Regions from separate parts of the Alteromonas sp. WD8-37 genome, predicted to be linked through region 1. Evidence: predicted binding sites of a transcription regulator. Region 1 holds the regulator's gene; the other holds the start of a gene.
The links. Region 1 encodes sigma-54, which starts transcription at its own class of promoters, with help from an activator protein. Its sites were predicted from a motif close to GTTGGCACGNNNNTNGNNT; they were not measured.
Positions count from the first base shown of each region.

Region 2: a site for sigma-54 is predicted at 5,880-5,898, ahead of fliE (flagellar hook-basal body complex protein FliE). Genes of this name have one in related genera too.

Region 1 covers NZ_JBUZOV010000002.1:223,802-231,268, reverse strand. The annotation lists gene lptC (LPS export ABC transporter periplasmic protein LptC) at 1-311, shown strand, start outside; gene lptA (lipopolysaccharide transport periplasmic protein LptA) at 280-861, shown strand; gene lptB (LPS export ABC transporter ATP-binding protein) at 867-1,592, shown strand; gene ACTUJZ_RS06455 (RNA polymerase factor sigma-54) at 1,669-3,147, shown strand; gene hpf (ribosome hibernation promoting factor) at 3,184-3,471, shown strand; gene ptsN (PTS IIA-like nitrogen regulatory protein PtsN) at 3,480-3,923, shown strand; gene rapZ (RNase adapter RapZ) at 3,963-4,811, shown strand; gene ACTUJZ_RS06435 (HPr family phosphocarrier protein) at 4,808-5,080, shown strand; gene mgtE (magnesium transporter) at 5,158-6,519, shown strand; gene ACTUJZ_RS06425 (ClpXP protease specificity-enhancing factor) at 6,586-7,059, opposite strand; gene sspA (stringent starvation protein SspA) at 7,056-7,467, opposite strand, start outside.
Region 2 covers NZ_JBUZOV010000002.1:490,340-497,806, reverse strand. The annotation lists gene fliJ (flagellar export protein FliJ) at 119-568, opposite strand; gene fliI (flagellar protein export ATPase FliI) at 574-1,908, opposite strand; gene fliH (flagellar assembly protein FliH) at 1,905-2,681, opposite strand; gene fliG (flagellar motor switch protein FliG) at 2,711-3,754, opposite strand; gene fliF (flagellar basal-body MS-ring/collar protein FliF) at 3,765-5,462, opposite strand; gene fliE (flagellar hook-basal body complex protein FliE) at 5,478-5,816, opposite strand; gene ACTUJZ_RS07635 (sigma-54-dependent transcriptional regulator) at 6,046-7,392, opposite strand; gene ACTUJZ_RS07630 (sensor histidine kinase) at 7,389-7,467, opposite strand, start outside.

The DNA of each region.
Region 1 (7,467 bases):
CCGTCTACATGGACAGCGGCGAAAGCCCATGGCAGGTGACCGCCAAAGAAGGCACGCTATACAACAATAATTTGATTGAGCTGGAAGCCGATGTCATCGTAAAAAGTTTACAGCCAAATGAGTATGTCAGCCGTATAACTACTGATTTTATTAGGATTAATTTAGAAGATAAAACCTTGTCGAGCAATCAGCCGGTGGCAATTCACGGTGTTGAATTCACGGTAAAAAGCAATGGCATCACAGGCGATCTTCGCACCCAGGAATATGAGTTAATTGACCATGTACAAACTGTTTACTCTACTGGCCGCTAGTGCAGTGGCCCTGGCGTTGAGCAGCCCTGCTGCCTATGCCGGCTCCGCCGATTTTCAAAAACCCATTGCGGTGGACGCCCGCACGCAGTCGATGGACGGCAAAAACAAGATCACGCGGTTTAAAGGCAATGTGGTCATTACCCAGGGGTCGCTGACCATCCAGGCCGATGAGGTCGAGGTGAATGCACAGCAGGGACAAGGCCGTGAAATTATGATTGCCCGCGGTAATCCGGCCACCTATTCGCAAACCATGGATGATGGCAGCAAGGTGCAGGCCCAGGCCAATGAACTGCGTTATGAAGTCGATAAGCGCACTATCTCTATGTCAGGCAATGCTCAGATCCGCCAGAACACCAGTATGGTGCAGGGCGACACCATCACCTATGACATGGTTAAAGAGCAATTGCTGGCAACCAGCAGCTCTGATGATAAAGAAAGCCGGGTCAAGACAATCTTTCGTCCCAATGCCGTAAAACAGCTTAGCGATGGGCAAAAAAAGGCTGCTGAGGACAAACAAGACAACTCACAATCGCGCAGTAAAGGTAACTAACAACTATGGCAACATTGACAGCCTCCAATCTGGCCAAGGCATATAAATCCCGCCAGGTGGTGACCGATGTCAGCCTAGCGGTCTCGACCGGTCAAATCGTTGGTCTGCTGGGCCCGAACGGGGCCGGTAAAACCACAACCTTTTACATGATTGTGGGTCTGGTGCCGCTGGATAAAGGCAAAATTGCCATTGATGAGCATGAGCTGACTCACCAGCCGATGCACGAACGCGCTCGCAAGGGTATTGGGTATCTGCCGCAGGAAGCGTCGATTTTTCGCAAACTGACCGTGCTTGAAAATATCATGGCCATTTTGGAAACCCGTAAAGATTTGTCGGCCGACAAACGTGAAGAAGAAGCCGATGCGCTACTTGATGAATTCAATATCAACCATATACGTAATAGTACAGGGATGAGTTTGTCAGGCGGGGAGCGACGCCGGGTAGAGATTGCCCGCGCGCTGGCCGCCGACCCACAGTTTATCTTACTGGATGAACCCTTTGCCGGTGTTGACCCTATATCAGTAAACGACATTAAAAAAATTATTCAGCATTTGCGTGACCGCGGTATCGGTATTTTGATCACTGATCATAATGTGCGCGAAACCCTCGATGTCTGTGAAGAAGCGTATATCGTTAGTCATGGTGAGCTAATTGCCCAGGGCAGTGCTGAACAAGTATTAAGCAACCAGAAAGTACGGGATGTATACCTGGGTGAACAATTCAGGCTATAGTTTAAGCAAACACTGTTGTTAGCCGCATCTGTCACCTTTTTTGTAAACGCGTACCAGAATTTTAAATAAGACGTAGATGAAACCATCTTTACAGCTAAAATTTAGTCAACAGTTAACCATGACGCCGCAATTGCAGCAGGCTATCAAGTTGTTGCAACTGTCGACGTTGGATCTGCAACAGGAAATTCAGGAAGCGCTTGATTCCAATCCGTTACTGGAAGTGGATGAGTCTGGCGATAACGAGGTCAGCGAAAAGAATAACCTCGATAGCGACAGTGACGGGGCCGATGCCACCGCCAGTACGTCAGACAATTTAGACTCTGGCGAAGCGCTGGAAAAAAACGATTTACCTGATGAGTTGCCCATCGACAGCACCTGGGACGAATACTATTCGGCCTCGTCGGCGCCTGCGCCCGGCCCCAGTAATGATGAAGACCAAGTGTTTCAGGGCGAAACCACCGAAAATATTCAGGACCACCTGCTGTGGCAGATGCGTCTGACCCATTTTTCAGACACCGACCGGGCGATTGCCACCGCTATCATCGACTCCATTGACGAGTCGGGTTACCTGACCGTGACTGTTGACGACATTCTACAAAGCGTCAACGATGAAGACATGGAAGAGCTGGTGGAAGCCGATGAGGTGGAATGTGTGCTTAAACGCATTCAGATGTTTGACCCCATTGGCTCTGGCTCACGTACGCCGCAGGAATGTCTGCTGGTGCAATTAAAGCAGTTTGCTCCAGACACCCCATGGGTAGCCGAAGCCACCATGCTACTGCAGGAATATTCGGATTTATTAGGCAGCAAAGATTACCGTACCCTGATGCGCAAGACCCGTTTGAAAGAAGACCAGTTGCGTGAAGCCATGCGGTTGCTGCAAACCCTAAATCCACGCCCGGGTAGCGCGCTGGTGACCAAAGAGCCTGAATATGTCATTCCCGATGTGTCAGTAAGCAAAAAAAATGGGCGCTGGAATGTGGAACTAAACCCGGACAGCCTGCCCAAATTAAGTGTAAATCAGCAATATGCCGCAATGAGCCGGCGCGCGCGTAATAGCAGCGACTCGCAGTTTATTCGTTCGCATATGCAGGAAGCCAAGTGGTTTATCAAAAGCTTAGAATCGCGCAATGAAACCCTTTTGAAAGTGGCCAATTGTATTGTGCAGCAGCAGATGGCGTTTTTTGAGCACGGCCCGGAAATGATGAAGCCAATGGTGCTTAATGATGTGGCCGAGATGGTCGATATGCACGAGTCCACCATTTCACGTGTTACCACGCAAAAATACATGCACACGCCGCGCGGTATTTTTGAGCTGAAGTACTTTTTCTCCAGCCATGTAGCTACAGAATCCGGCGGGGAATGTTCTTCCACTGCGATTCGTGCTTTAATCAAAAAACTGGTGGCCGCTGAGACCCCCAGCAAACCGTTAAGCGACAGCAAAATTGCGACATTGTTGGCCGAGCAAGGCATTAAAGTTGCCCGGCGGACAATTGCAAAATACCGGGAGTCGTTATCGATTCCCCCGTCTAACCAACGCAAGAGCCTTATCTAGCAGTAAAGGCGAGCTTCACAATAAGGAAGACGAAATATGCAAATAAACCTTACTGGTCATCATGTTGAGATCACTGATTCTTTGCGTAACTATGTCGATTCAAAATTTAGTAAGCTGGAACGCCATTTTGACCACATTTCTAATGTGCATGTCATTTTGAATGTTGAAAAATTGACACAAAAAGCTGAAGCTACGGTTCATTTAAGCGGTGCAGAGGTATTTGCATCGTCCGAGAATACGGATATGTATGCCGCCATTGACAGTATGATTGATAAGCTCGACCGCCAGGTTATCAAGCATAAGGAAAAACTGAAAAAACACTAATGTCTGGTATGGATATTCAAACCCTTGTCAGCCTGGACCGCACAAAATGTGCGGTCCAGTGCAATAGTAAGAAACGGATTCTGGAGATCATCAGCGACATCGCTGCCCAGAACAATCCTGAGATCGAGCAAGGTACTGTGCTCTCCAGTTTGCTCAACCGTGAGCGCATGGGTAGCACCGGCATCGGTAATGGTATTGCCCTGCCCCACGGCCGCCTGCCAGGCTTAGACCGCGTTATCGCCATTGTGGTAACCAGTGAGCCAGCCATCGACTTTGATGCCATCGACAATAAGCCGGTGGATATCTTTTTTACCCTGCTGGTTCCTGAAGAACAAACCGAAGGACATCTGCAAACGCTGGCCATGGTGGCCGGTAAACTAAATGATAAAGAAACCGTAAAAGCCATTCGCCGCGCTGCCACCAGTGATGATATAGTCACAGCACTACAATAAATCACAGCATCCTAGTTGCATACGGCAGGGAGACACGCGTTGAAACTTATCATCATCAGTGGCCGTTCTGGTTCAGGTAAATCGGTGGCGCTGCGGGCGCTGGAAGATTTAGGCTATTACTGTGTCGATAATATCCCGGTCAATTTATTGCCTGCGCTGACCCATTCGGTGTCTGAAGAATATGATCAGGTCGCGGTCAGCATTGATGTGCGTAACCTGCCCAAAGATCCCAATGAACTGGTGGAAATCCTCGATTATTTGCCCGAATCCTGGGGCATGACCGTGGTGTATATCGATGCCAGCGACGATATCCTGGTAAAACGGTTTAGTGAAACCCGCCGCTTGCACCCGCTGGCTAAGATGAATAAATCGCTGGCCGATGCTATTCACACCGAACGCGAGCTGCTGGCGCCGATTGCCGAACGCGCTGATTTGTACATTGATACCGACTCGCTGTCTATCCACCAACTGGCCGAACTGATTCGGGAGCGGATCCTGGGCAAAAAAAGCTCGCGGCTGGTAATGGTGTTTGAATCGTTCGGCTTTAAGCATGGTATCCCTAAAGATGCCGACTATGTCTTTGACGCGCGGTTTTTACCTAATCCCCACTGGGAACCGGATCTGAAACATCTGACTGGCCTGGACGGCCCGGTGGAAGTCTTTTTAGGCTCGCAACCCATGGTAACCAAGTTTATCTGGCAAATCCAAAATCTGATCACCACCTGGCTGCCTCACCTAGAACGTAATAATCGCAGTTATGTCACCATTGCCATTGGCTGCACCGGTGGTCAGCACCGTTCAGTGTTTGTGGCTCAGACCCTGGCCAAAACCTTTCGTGATATTCATCCGGATGTACAGATCCGGCATCGGGAGCTGGCAAAACAATGAAAATAGAAAAGCAACTGACCATTGTTAATAAACTGGGCCTCCATGCCCGCGCCGCCACGCAGCTGGTGTCTTTGGCCAATCAGTTTGATGCTCACATCACCCTGGTCAAAAGCGATAAAACCGCCGATGCCAACAGTGTGCTGGGGCTGATGATGCTGGAAAGTCACCAGGGCGAGCAGGTTACCGTGATCAGTGATGGCCCGGATGCCGAAGCAGCCATGCAGGCCATTGAATCATTGATTGCCGGACGGTTTAACGAAGACGAATAAGTTCGGCACACGCCGCCGGCCATAAGCTGGCGCACAGCATCTTTCAGCGACCCTTTTTATTTCGGACCCGACACACTGTGGCAGAAGCACTGGAATCAAAATTTGCACAAAGTCAGCTGCGTACCTTAAACGCAGCGCTTTCGGCCGGGCGCTTTGTGGCGGTACGCAAAATGCTGCACGAGCTGCCACCATCGGATGTGGCTCTGGTACTGGAGTCCAGCCCCACCAAAACCCGTGATGAGCTATGGGAGCTGATTGACGGCGATTTGCACGGCGATATCCTAGAAGAACTCTCCGAAGATGTACGTAACGGCATCATCACCAAGATGGCGCCGGTCAGCGTGGTGGACGCGCTGGAAGAAATGGACACCGATGATCTGGCCGAGACTTTAAGCAGTCTGCCGGATGAAGTGTTGCAGGATATTCTGCAATCCATGGACACCCAGGATCGGCTGCGCGCCGAGCAGGCATTGTCCTACGGTGAGGAAACCGCCGGTTTCATCATGAACACCGACACCATCACGCTGCGTCCGGATGTGACCGTGGATGTGGTGCTACGCTATATCAGGCTCAAAGGGGAACTGCCGGAAAACACCGATACCTTTTATGTGGTCAACCGCACCGACAACCTGGTCGGACTGGTGCCGGTGGCCCGTCTGCTCACCGCCGACCCGGAAGACACCGTATCGGAGGTGATGGATGATGATGCCGAAGCCATCCCGGTGAATATGCCTGATGATGAAGTCGCCAGCCTGTTTGAGCGCTATAACTGGCTTTCTGCGCCGGTGGTGGATGACAAGTACCGCTTAGTGGGCCGGATCACCATCGACGATGTGGTGGATATTATTCGCGAAGACGCCGAACACTCTATGATGAGCATGGCCGGTCTGGATGACGAAGAAGATACCTTTGCCCCGGTGTGGCAGAGTACCCAGCGCCGCTCGGTGTGGCTGGGGGTCAACCTGGTCACTGCACTGATGGCCGCCGCGGTCAGTGATTTATTTGAAGCTACCCTGAGTCAACTGGCCGTGCTGGCCATATTGAACACCATCGTGCCCAGCATGGGTGGCGTGGCCGGTAATCAGACCCTGACCCTGGTGATCCGCGGGATGGCGCTGGGCCATGTGAATCCAAGCAACTCGCGCTGGCTGATCAGTAAGGAGCTGGCTATCGGCTTTTTAAACGGTGTGATCTGGGCAGTGCTGATTGCTTCTGTGATTGCTCTGTGGAAGCAAAACCTGATGTTAGGGGCCATTATTGCCTTTGCCATGATGGTGAACTTACTGGCTGCGGCGCTGGCCGGGGCCACCCTTCCCATCATTATGAAAAAGCTGCGGATAGACCCGGCGCTGGCGGGCAGCGTGATCTTAACTACCATCACTGATGTGGTGGGGATCTTTGCCTTTCTAGGCACCGCCACCTTGTTCCTGATGCCCTAGCCTGGCATTCCCCTTTCCCAGGCGCGAGCCAAAAAAAAAGCTTCCCAGGGGGGAAGCTTTTTTAGTCTACTTGATCACTTTAAGATTTGGCTTGCCTTTTTTCGGCGGGACCGGCGCGTTGTCGGCATCACCCTCACTGGTGTCACCAGAAGGTCGGGTAGCTGGCTCAGACGCCTCAGGCGTGCTGGTAGCCGGCTCTTCGCTGCTAGCTGCGGTAAGCTCTTCGTCTACCGCGAACACCGTACCTGCACCATTTTCACGGGCATAAATGGCCATGATTGCCTGGCACGGCATACGGATCTGCCGGGGCTGGCCGCCAAAACGGGCCTGAAAGGCTAAAAACTCCAGGTCCAACGTAAAGTTGGCACAGGCTGATGGCGATACATTCAGCACTATCTGGCCATCTTTGACAAATTCTTGCGGCACCTCCACCAGAGCATTAGTGGCATCCACCACAATATATGGCGTCATCTGGTTATCCACTATCCAGTCAAAAAAGGCACGCAGCAGATAGGGTTGGTTAGATGTCATAGTACTCATAATGGGTTGTGAATTTCGCGTTCCTGATCCGTCAGCGACGCTTTAAATGAGCCGCGCGAGAAAATGCGGGTCATATACGCGTTAATTTCCTTGGCACCAGCGCCTTTTAATTCAATACCCAACGCCGGCAAACGCCACAGCAGTGGAGCCAGATAGCAATCCACCAGGCTGAATTCTTCATTCATAAAATACGGCATTTCTGAGAACACCGGGGCCAGCGACAGCAGGGCTTCGCGCAGTTCGTTTCGCGCAGCTTCCACATCACCTTCGCCACGGAAAATCTTGGCAGCCAATGAATACCAGTCATGCTCGATACGGTGCATCATCAAACGAGATTGCCCGCGCGATACCGGATAAACCGGCATCAATGGAGGATGCGGGAAGCGCTCGTCCAGGTACTCCATGATG
Region 2 (7,467 bases), 270 kb from region 1:
ATCGGCGTTGGAAAACCGTCACTACACTGCGGTTTAACGTGCGTGAAAATGCACATTTCGTCACTTCTGCCAAGGTAGTAGCAATTCACGTTCCAAAGTTTTTCTGGCGGGGGGGGATTTAGCGAAAGCCGGCATTGTTGGCGCGAATAAATTTTTGCAGCGCAAACTCATCTAACTGATGCTGCTCGCGGCGCTCGGCTTTGGCCTGGGCTTCGAGCTGTTGTTTTTCCAGTAAAAAATCCACTGCCTGGCGACGCTTTTGTTGTTTGACCAATTGCTGGCGCCGTTGGTCTACCACCATTGATGCCTGCGAAATAATCTGGTTTTGCTGCTCACATGCTTTATCCAGCTTGCTGACAAACTGCAGGTGCTGATGATAGTTGCGCGCATCGAGCCCGCCCTGCTGGCCGTTTTGCTGCAGTTGACGCATATAATCCAGCCGGTACTGCTGCAAACTGCTGAGTTTTTGACGCTGCTGCGTGAGGGTTTGCTGGGCGATGCGATACGCCTGGGCGGCTTTGTCTTCGCGGTCTTTTTCCACCCGCATCACTGTATTGAGCTGACTCATGCGCGTTACCCGTTACCCAGTCCGCTGGCCAGGGCCTGCATGGCTTCATGGCAGTCGACCAGTGGTACAATCTGCTTCATTTCCTGCTGCAAAAAGGCGTTGATGGCCGGTTCGGCGCGAATGGCTAAGTCAATACGTGGATCAGAGCCCCGCGCATAGGCCCCAATGGCAATAAGATCCTGGTTTTGTTTATAGGTGGAATAGACCTGGCGGATGCGCCGTGCTTGCAGCAGGTGTTCATCACTGACCACCATAGGCATCACCCGGCTGATGGAGGCTTCGATATCAATGGCCGGATAATGGCCGCTGTCGGCCAGTTTACGGGATAACACCACATGACCATCTAAGATAGCGCGGGCGGCATCGGCCACCGGATCCTGCAAATCATCCCCTTCGGTAAGCACAGTATAAAATGCGGTGATCGAGCCTTGATGCTCAGCGCCGTTGCCGGCGCGCTCTACCAGAGCTGGCAGGCGGGCAAACACCGACGGCGGATAGCCTTTGGTGGCGGGCGGTTCGCCTACGGCCAGGGCAATTTCGCGCTGGGCCATGGCATAGCGGGTCAGCGAGTCAATCAGCAACAACACATTTTTGCCTTGGTCGCGAAAATACTCGGCGATGGTGACAGCGGTCTCGCAGGCTTTTAAGCGCATCAACGGCGAGGTATCCGCCGGAGCGGCAATAATCACCGCGCGCTTGCGCTCTTCTTCGGTCAGGATTTCGTGAATAAATTCTTTGACCTCACGGCCCCGCTCACCTACCAGGCCTACCACTACCACATCGGCTTCACTGCCTCGGGTCATCATGCCTAAGAGCACACTTTTACCCACCCCGGAGCCGGCAAACAGGCCCATGCGCTGCCCGATGCCCACGGTATTCAGCGCATTAATAGCACGCACGCCCACATCCATGGGCTGACTGATAGGTTTGCGTAATAATGGGTTCATGGCTGGCCGCGTGGTTGGCATACGGCTGTCGGTGACCAGCGCACCCAGCCCGTCCAGGGGCTGGCCATTGCCATCCACCACCCGGCCTAATAAACCCGGGCCCACTGCCAAACCGCTTTGGCGGTTTAGCGGCATCACCCGAGAGCCAGGTACAATGCCACGCACAGCTTCGGTGGGCATCAGATAAGTAATATCATCACCAAAGCCGACCACTTCGGCTTCAATTTCGCCTTCCACGGTTTGTACCATGCACTGGCTACCGACCGGCAGCTGGCAGCCCACGGCTTCCAAGGTCAGGCCAATGCCACGCACCAGTTTGCCGGCGGCCACCACCGGCGGGCGCGGCACCTGCTGCTGTAGCTGCTTAAAATAGTCAGCGTATGAATCGGTCACGCCGACAGCCCCTGCTGGGTTAAAAAGGTATCCAGCACTTCACGACAGCGACGTTCCACCGACACATCCACCGCATTGGTTTGGGTGATGATGTCGCAGCCGCCGCGTTGCATCTCTGGCGCCTCTACCAGCTGCCAGCCTTTTTCGGTCAGCTTATCGGCGCCCATCTGGTCGGTGATAAGCGCAATATCCTGCGGATTCATATGAATTTGAAACTGCTGCTCGGTGATGGGTAAGGCACGCATACCTTCACTCAGCGCCTGGGTAATGATCTGTTCGTTGGTGGCCACTTCGGTGCGGATCACCGCCCGGGCCAGCGCTACCGCCAGCTGCACCAGTTGCTGGCGTGCTGCCTGGCTAACCTGGTCTAAAGGCGCATGTAAATGCCTGGCCAGTTCTTGCCAGGTCTGGCTATCAGTTTCCATTTGCCCACGACCTTCTTCCAGGCCTTGCTGATGCCCCTGTGCCTGACCTTGCTCCAAGCCCTCGGCATGTCCGGCGGTTAAGCCTTCAGCATGACCTTCCTCGTACCCGGCCTGGCGCCCTTCGGCAAACCCTTCTTCGCGAGCAGCCTGACGGATGGCTTCAATTTCTTCGAGGGTCGGCGGCTTGATTTCCTCTTCTTCTTCCGGCGGCTCGTATTTCCAGTCACTGCGCCGATTCAGCGCATTGGTTTTATCGGCGCGGGCCTGCATTAGTTCATCGGCATCCACATAGGGTAAGTCCCACAGTTGTGGATTGGGCTGGTTGGGATCATGAGCATCATGCGACATCACAGGGTACCTTTAAACATCGGCTTAGGTTACAGGAACTCTTCGCCGCCACCGCCGCCCAGCATGATTTCGCCAGAGTCAGCCAAACGTCGGGCAACCGACAGGATTTCTTTTTGTGCGGTTTCCACTTCGGATACCCGCACCGGCCCCATGGCCTCCAGATCATCGGTCAGCATTTCAGCCGCCCGTTTGGACATATTTTTGGTGATCTTATTTTTCAGCTCGTCATCCGCGCCTTTAATGGCTTTGAGCAGCGCATCCTGCTGCACTTCGCGCAAGATAGCCTGAATGCCTTTATCGTCCACATCCACCAGATTATCAAACACAAACATCAGGTCCTGGATCTGCTGGCTCATCTCTTCATCCTGCTCACGGATGGCATCCATGAGCTGACCTTCGATGGCGGTATCCAGATAGTTCATGATATCAGCAGCAGATTTCAGGCCGCCCATCTTGGCTGCCTGAGTACCAGCCTGGCCGGCAAATTGTTTTTCCATGATCTCGTTAAGCTCTTGCAGTGCGGCTGGCTGCACTTCTTCAAGGTTAGCAATCCGCATCAGCAAGTCCAGGCGCACTTTCTCCGGGAACTGTGCCAGGATCTCGGCGCTTTGTTCCGGTTCAAGATAAGACAGCACGATGGTTTGGATCTGCGGGTGCTCGTTACGAATAATTGACGCCACCTGTTTAGAGTCCATCCACTTGAGCGAATCGAGCCCTTTGGCGCCATTGCCCAGCAAAATCTGATCAATCAGGTTAGCAGCTTTGTCTTCACCCAAGGCAGCGGTCAGTGCCCGCTTCACAAAGTCCTGACTCTGGAAGCCGATGGTGCTGTAGTTTTGGATCTCTTCGATAAAATGCTTATGCACCGAGGTGATTTTGACCTGAGTCATGTCCTCAATTTTGGCCATTTCCGCACCCAGCTTCTGCACCTGCTTAGGCTCCAGATGCTTGAGGATCTGCGCCGCATCTTCTTCTGACAGGCTCAGCAGCAGGATAGCGGCTTTTTCTACGCCTTCCAGCTTGCCAACGTCGTAACTCGGCTCTTCTTCGTTTACTGCTAATTCTTCAGCCATAGTCAGACTCCTACTCGTCCTGCATCAACCAGCCTTTGACCACCTGAGCAGACAACTCAGGCTCATTGGCGACCAGTGCGCGCACTGCTTTTAATACATCTTCATCTTTATGCAAATCAGGCAACATCAATGAACCGTCAGAGGCAAAGCCCACCTGGCCTTCATCAAAATCTGAGCTAAGCATACTAATGGTTTCATCGCCCAGGTCCAGTCCTTCGTCGGCATCAAAGTCCTCGGCATCCTTGGTGTCGTCGCCATGAATGAGGCGGCGCAGCATCGGCCGGATAACAAACACAATCAGTACAATGATGACCAGGGCACCCATCACCAGTTTCAGGATGGGCAAGAACTTAGGCTGCTCCCACAGCGGGGTTTCTTCCAGGCTGCCGGTATCCATGCGGGTAAAGGGCACACTAACCACTTCTAATGAATCGCCCCGGGTGACATCAAAGCCCAGCCCGCCCTGCAACAAACGACGAATATTTAACAGCGCTTCCTGCTTTCGCGGCGCGGCCACGGTGCTGCCGTCTTCGGCTTGAGTTTGGGTATAGTCCACCGCTACCGACACACTTAAGCGGCTGATCACCCCGGTTTGTTTTTTGGTGTGGCTGATGGTGGTATCCAGCTCATAATTACGGGTTTGTTCTTTGCGGTTACTGCCAGGCACCGGGCTGCCAGCACCCTGGCCTGTGCCTTCTTCAGGGATCACCGAGCCGCCTGGCGGTTGGTTGGTCAGCGCGCCGGGGATACCGCCATTGGCACCACCTACGGTGTTTTGCTCATACACCATTTCACTGCGTACCGCCGGCAGGTCCGGGTTGTAGCTGCGCTGGGTTTGCTCCATGGCGGTAAAGTCCATGGCCACATCCACCTGGGCGGTGTAGTTGCCAATGCCCAGCACGGGGATCAGGATTGCATCGATTTTTTCCAGATATTCCTGTTCACGCTTGCGCTCCAGCTCATATTCTTTGCGGGCCCGGGCACTCGTAGAGTCCTGCGAACCAGAGTTAAGCAGACGGCCGTTGCTATCGGTCACCGTTACATTGGACGGTTCCATGCTTTGCACAGCAGAGGCGACAATATCGACCACCGCATCCACTTCTTCACCGTTGATGGTGGCACCGCGACGGGCGGTCAGCACCACAGTGGCACTGGCTTTTTTCTCACGGCGGGCAAACACATTTTCTTTCGGCATAGCCAGCAACACGCGGGCTTTTTTGATGCTCGACATGTCTTCGATGGTCGCGGCAATCTGCTGCTCACGGGCATGCTTAAGGCGCTCCATCTCGACCCGCTGGCTCACACCAAATCCCATGTCCTGCATGATGATATCGGTGCCGGCATCGCTGCTGCGGTTTAAGCCCTGACGTGTCATACCCAGGCGGATATTCTGAAACTCATCGTTACGCACGAACACGGTATTGCCTTCCAGTTTGTATTCCATCTGGTTGGCATCTAAGTAATCGAGGGTTTCAATAAGCTCTTCGGTTTCCATTTTAGCCAGCGGCCGGTAGTCCGGCTCCTGCGCCCAAATCAGGATAAACACCGCAATGGCTACACAGATCACCAGGACCACTACCAGCGCCATCTGGCGCATCATGTCTCCGCTGCCCAGCGAATCCATAAAACTGGATTTGTTACTGGCAGAGGCGCCACTGCTCATGTTATCTGAGTCTGTGACGGTTAAGTTTGTACCTGTATCAGCCATCTGAGTCAGTCCTCATTACACCGGCATGTTCATAACTTGTTTGTAAGCTTCCAGCACTTTGTTGCGCACCTGTACGGTGGCTTCAAAGGCAATGCCGGCTTTTTCTTTGGCCACCATCACATCTGCCAGGCTGACATTTTTATCGCCCATCTCAAACGAGCGCTGCAGATCTTTAGAATTCATCTGCATATCATTAACCCCTTCGATGGCACCTTTGAGCATGGTGGCAAATTCACTGGCGGCGGGTTGCTGGGTCTGAGCCGGCTGCAACTGGGGCATTTCGGTAGCCTGAAGACGGCTTTGCCCGATCATGCTCTGCATTTCCTGGTACAAACTGTTGGCTTTGATATCCATGGCAACTCTCCAAACGGGTAGGCTTGTCAGAAATTTGTCTGACAACAACGCATAGACTGGTCAAAGCAACTGTCAGGCCAACTTTTATAATTCAAGCATTTCAATGAGATAGGCAAGAAAGGACAAAAAAATGACGGACTGAGATAATCCATGTTGAGAGGTTTAATTGCCAGGCAGGCGAAACCACCCAGTCGGGTTGTTGGCCCGGCTGGGTGGGTGTCATGATTACTTAAGCAGGCAGTTCGATGCCATCGTCGCGCATACGAGCCAGCTTATAGCGCAGGGTGCGCGGGCTGATCCCCAGCTTTTCGGCCACTGCTTTGCGCTTGCCGTTACAGGCCTCCAGGGTATCCAGAATGATTTGATGTTCCTGCTGGCGCAGCTCTGAGCCCAACCGGCTGGCATCATCCTCCGGGTTACTGGCACTGGCTGCCGTCATCACCGGTGTATCGTGCATTTCAATCATCAGATCGCTGGCGTCGATTTGTTGATCGGCACATAAGATAAGTGCCCGTTGCACCACATTTTCCAGCTCACGCACATTGCCCGGCCAGTCGTGCTGGGCCAGTTTATGGCGCGCCGCCGCAGTCAGGCTGATAGCACCGAGTTGCTGGCTAGCGGCATGGCGACGGATCAGATGCTCGGCCAGTGGTACAATGTCGCCCGGGCGCTGAGCCAGCGGGGCCCAGGTGATGGGAAATACATTGAGCCGGTAATACAAATCTTCGCGGAATGTGCCGGCTTCCACCGCCTGGCGCAGGTCGCGGTTACTGGTGGCGATCACGCGCACATCCAGCTGCACCGTTTTGCGTCCGCCGAGCCGCTCGACTTCGCGCTCTTGGAGTACCCTTAACAGCTTGGCTTGCAGAGCCAGATCCATCTCGGTGATCTCATCCAGCAGCAAGGTGCCACCCTGAGCCTGCTCAAATTTTCCCGGGCTGGCCTGCACCGCGCCGGTAAAGGCACCTTTTTCATAACCGAACAAGGTGGCTTCGAGCATATTTTCAGGAATGGCTGCACAGTTGATGGCCACAAACGGGCTGGCACTGCGGGTAGATTGATCGTGGATATATTTGGACAAGACTTCCTTACCCGAGCCACTGGGCCCCAACACCATTACAGTAGCATCAGAGCGCGCCACTTTGCGGGCCAGCTCCAGTAATTGCACACTGGCCGGATCGCCCACCACCGGCGTGGTGCCAGATGTTTTGGCCACCGGAGCATAGCGTTCGATGAGGTTAAGCAACACTTCTGGGGCAAAAGGTTTGGAAAGATAATCGGTGGCGCCATCACGCATGGCCTGCACCGCATCATCAATAGACGCATAAGCGGTCATTAACAACACAGGCAACTGCGCAAAGCGGCTTTTAATGGCTTTAAGCAACCCCAGCCCGCTCATTTTAGCCATTTGAATATCACTGACCACCATGTCATAGGGCTGTTTGCCCAGCATCACCAATGCTTCTTCCGCACTGGCAGCAGCCGTTACCTCATAGCGCGATAAGGCCAGAGTATCCAGCAGCGCCTCGCGCAGCCCGGCATCATCTTCAACAATCAATATACGGGTTGGATTCATACTGTTTCTCCTGCCTGACTGGACGTATTGTGCTGTGGCAGGGTCAGGCTAAAACATGCACCGCCGGTGGCCACA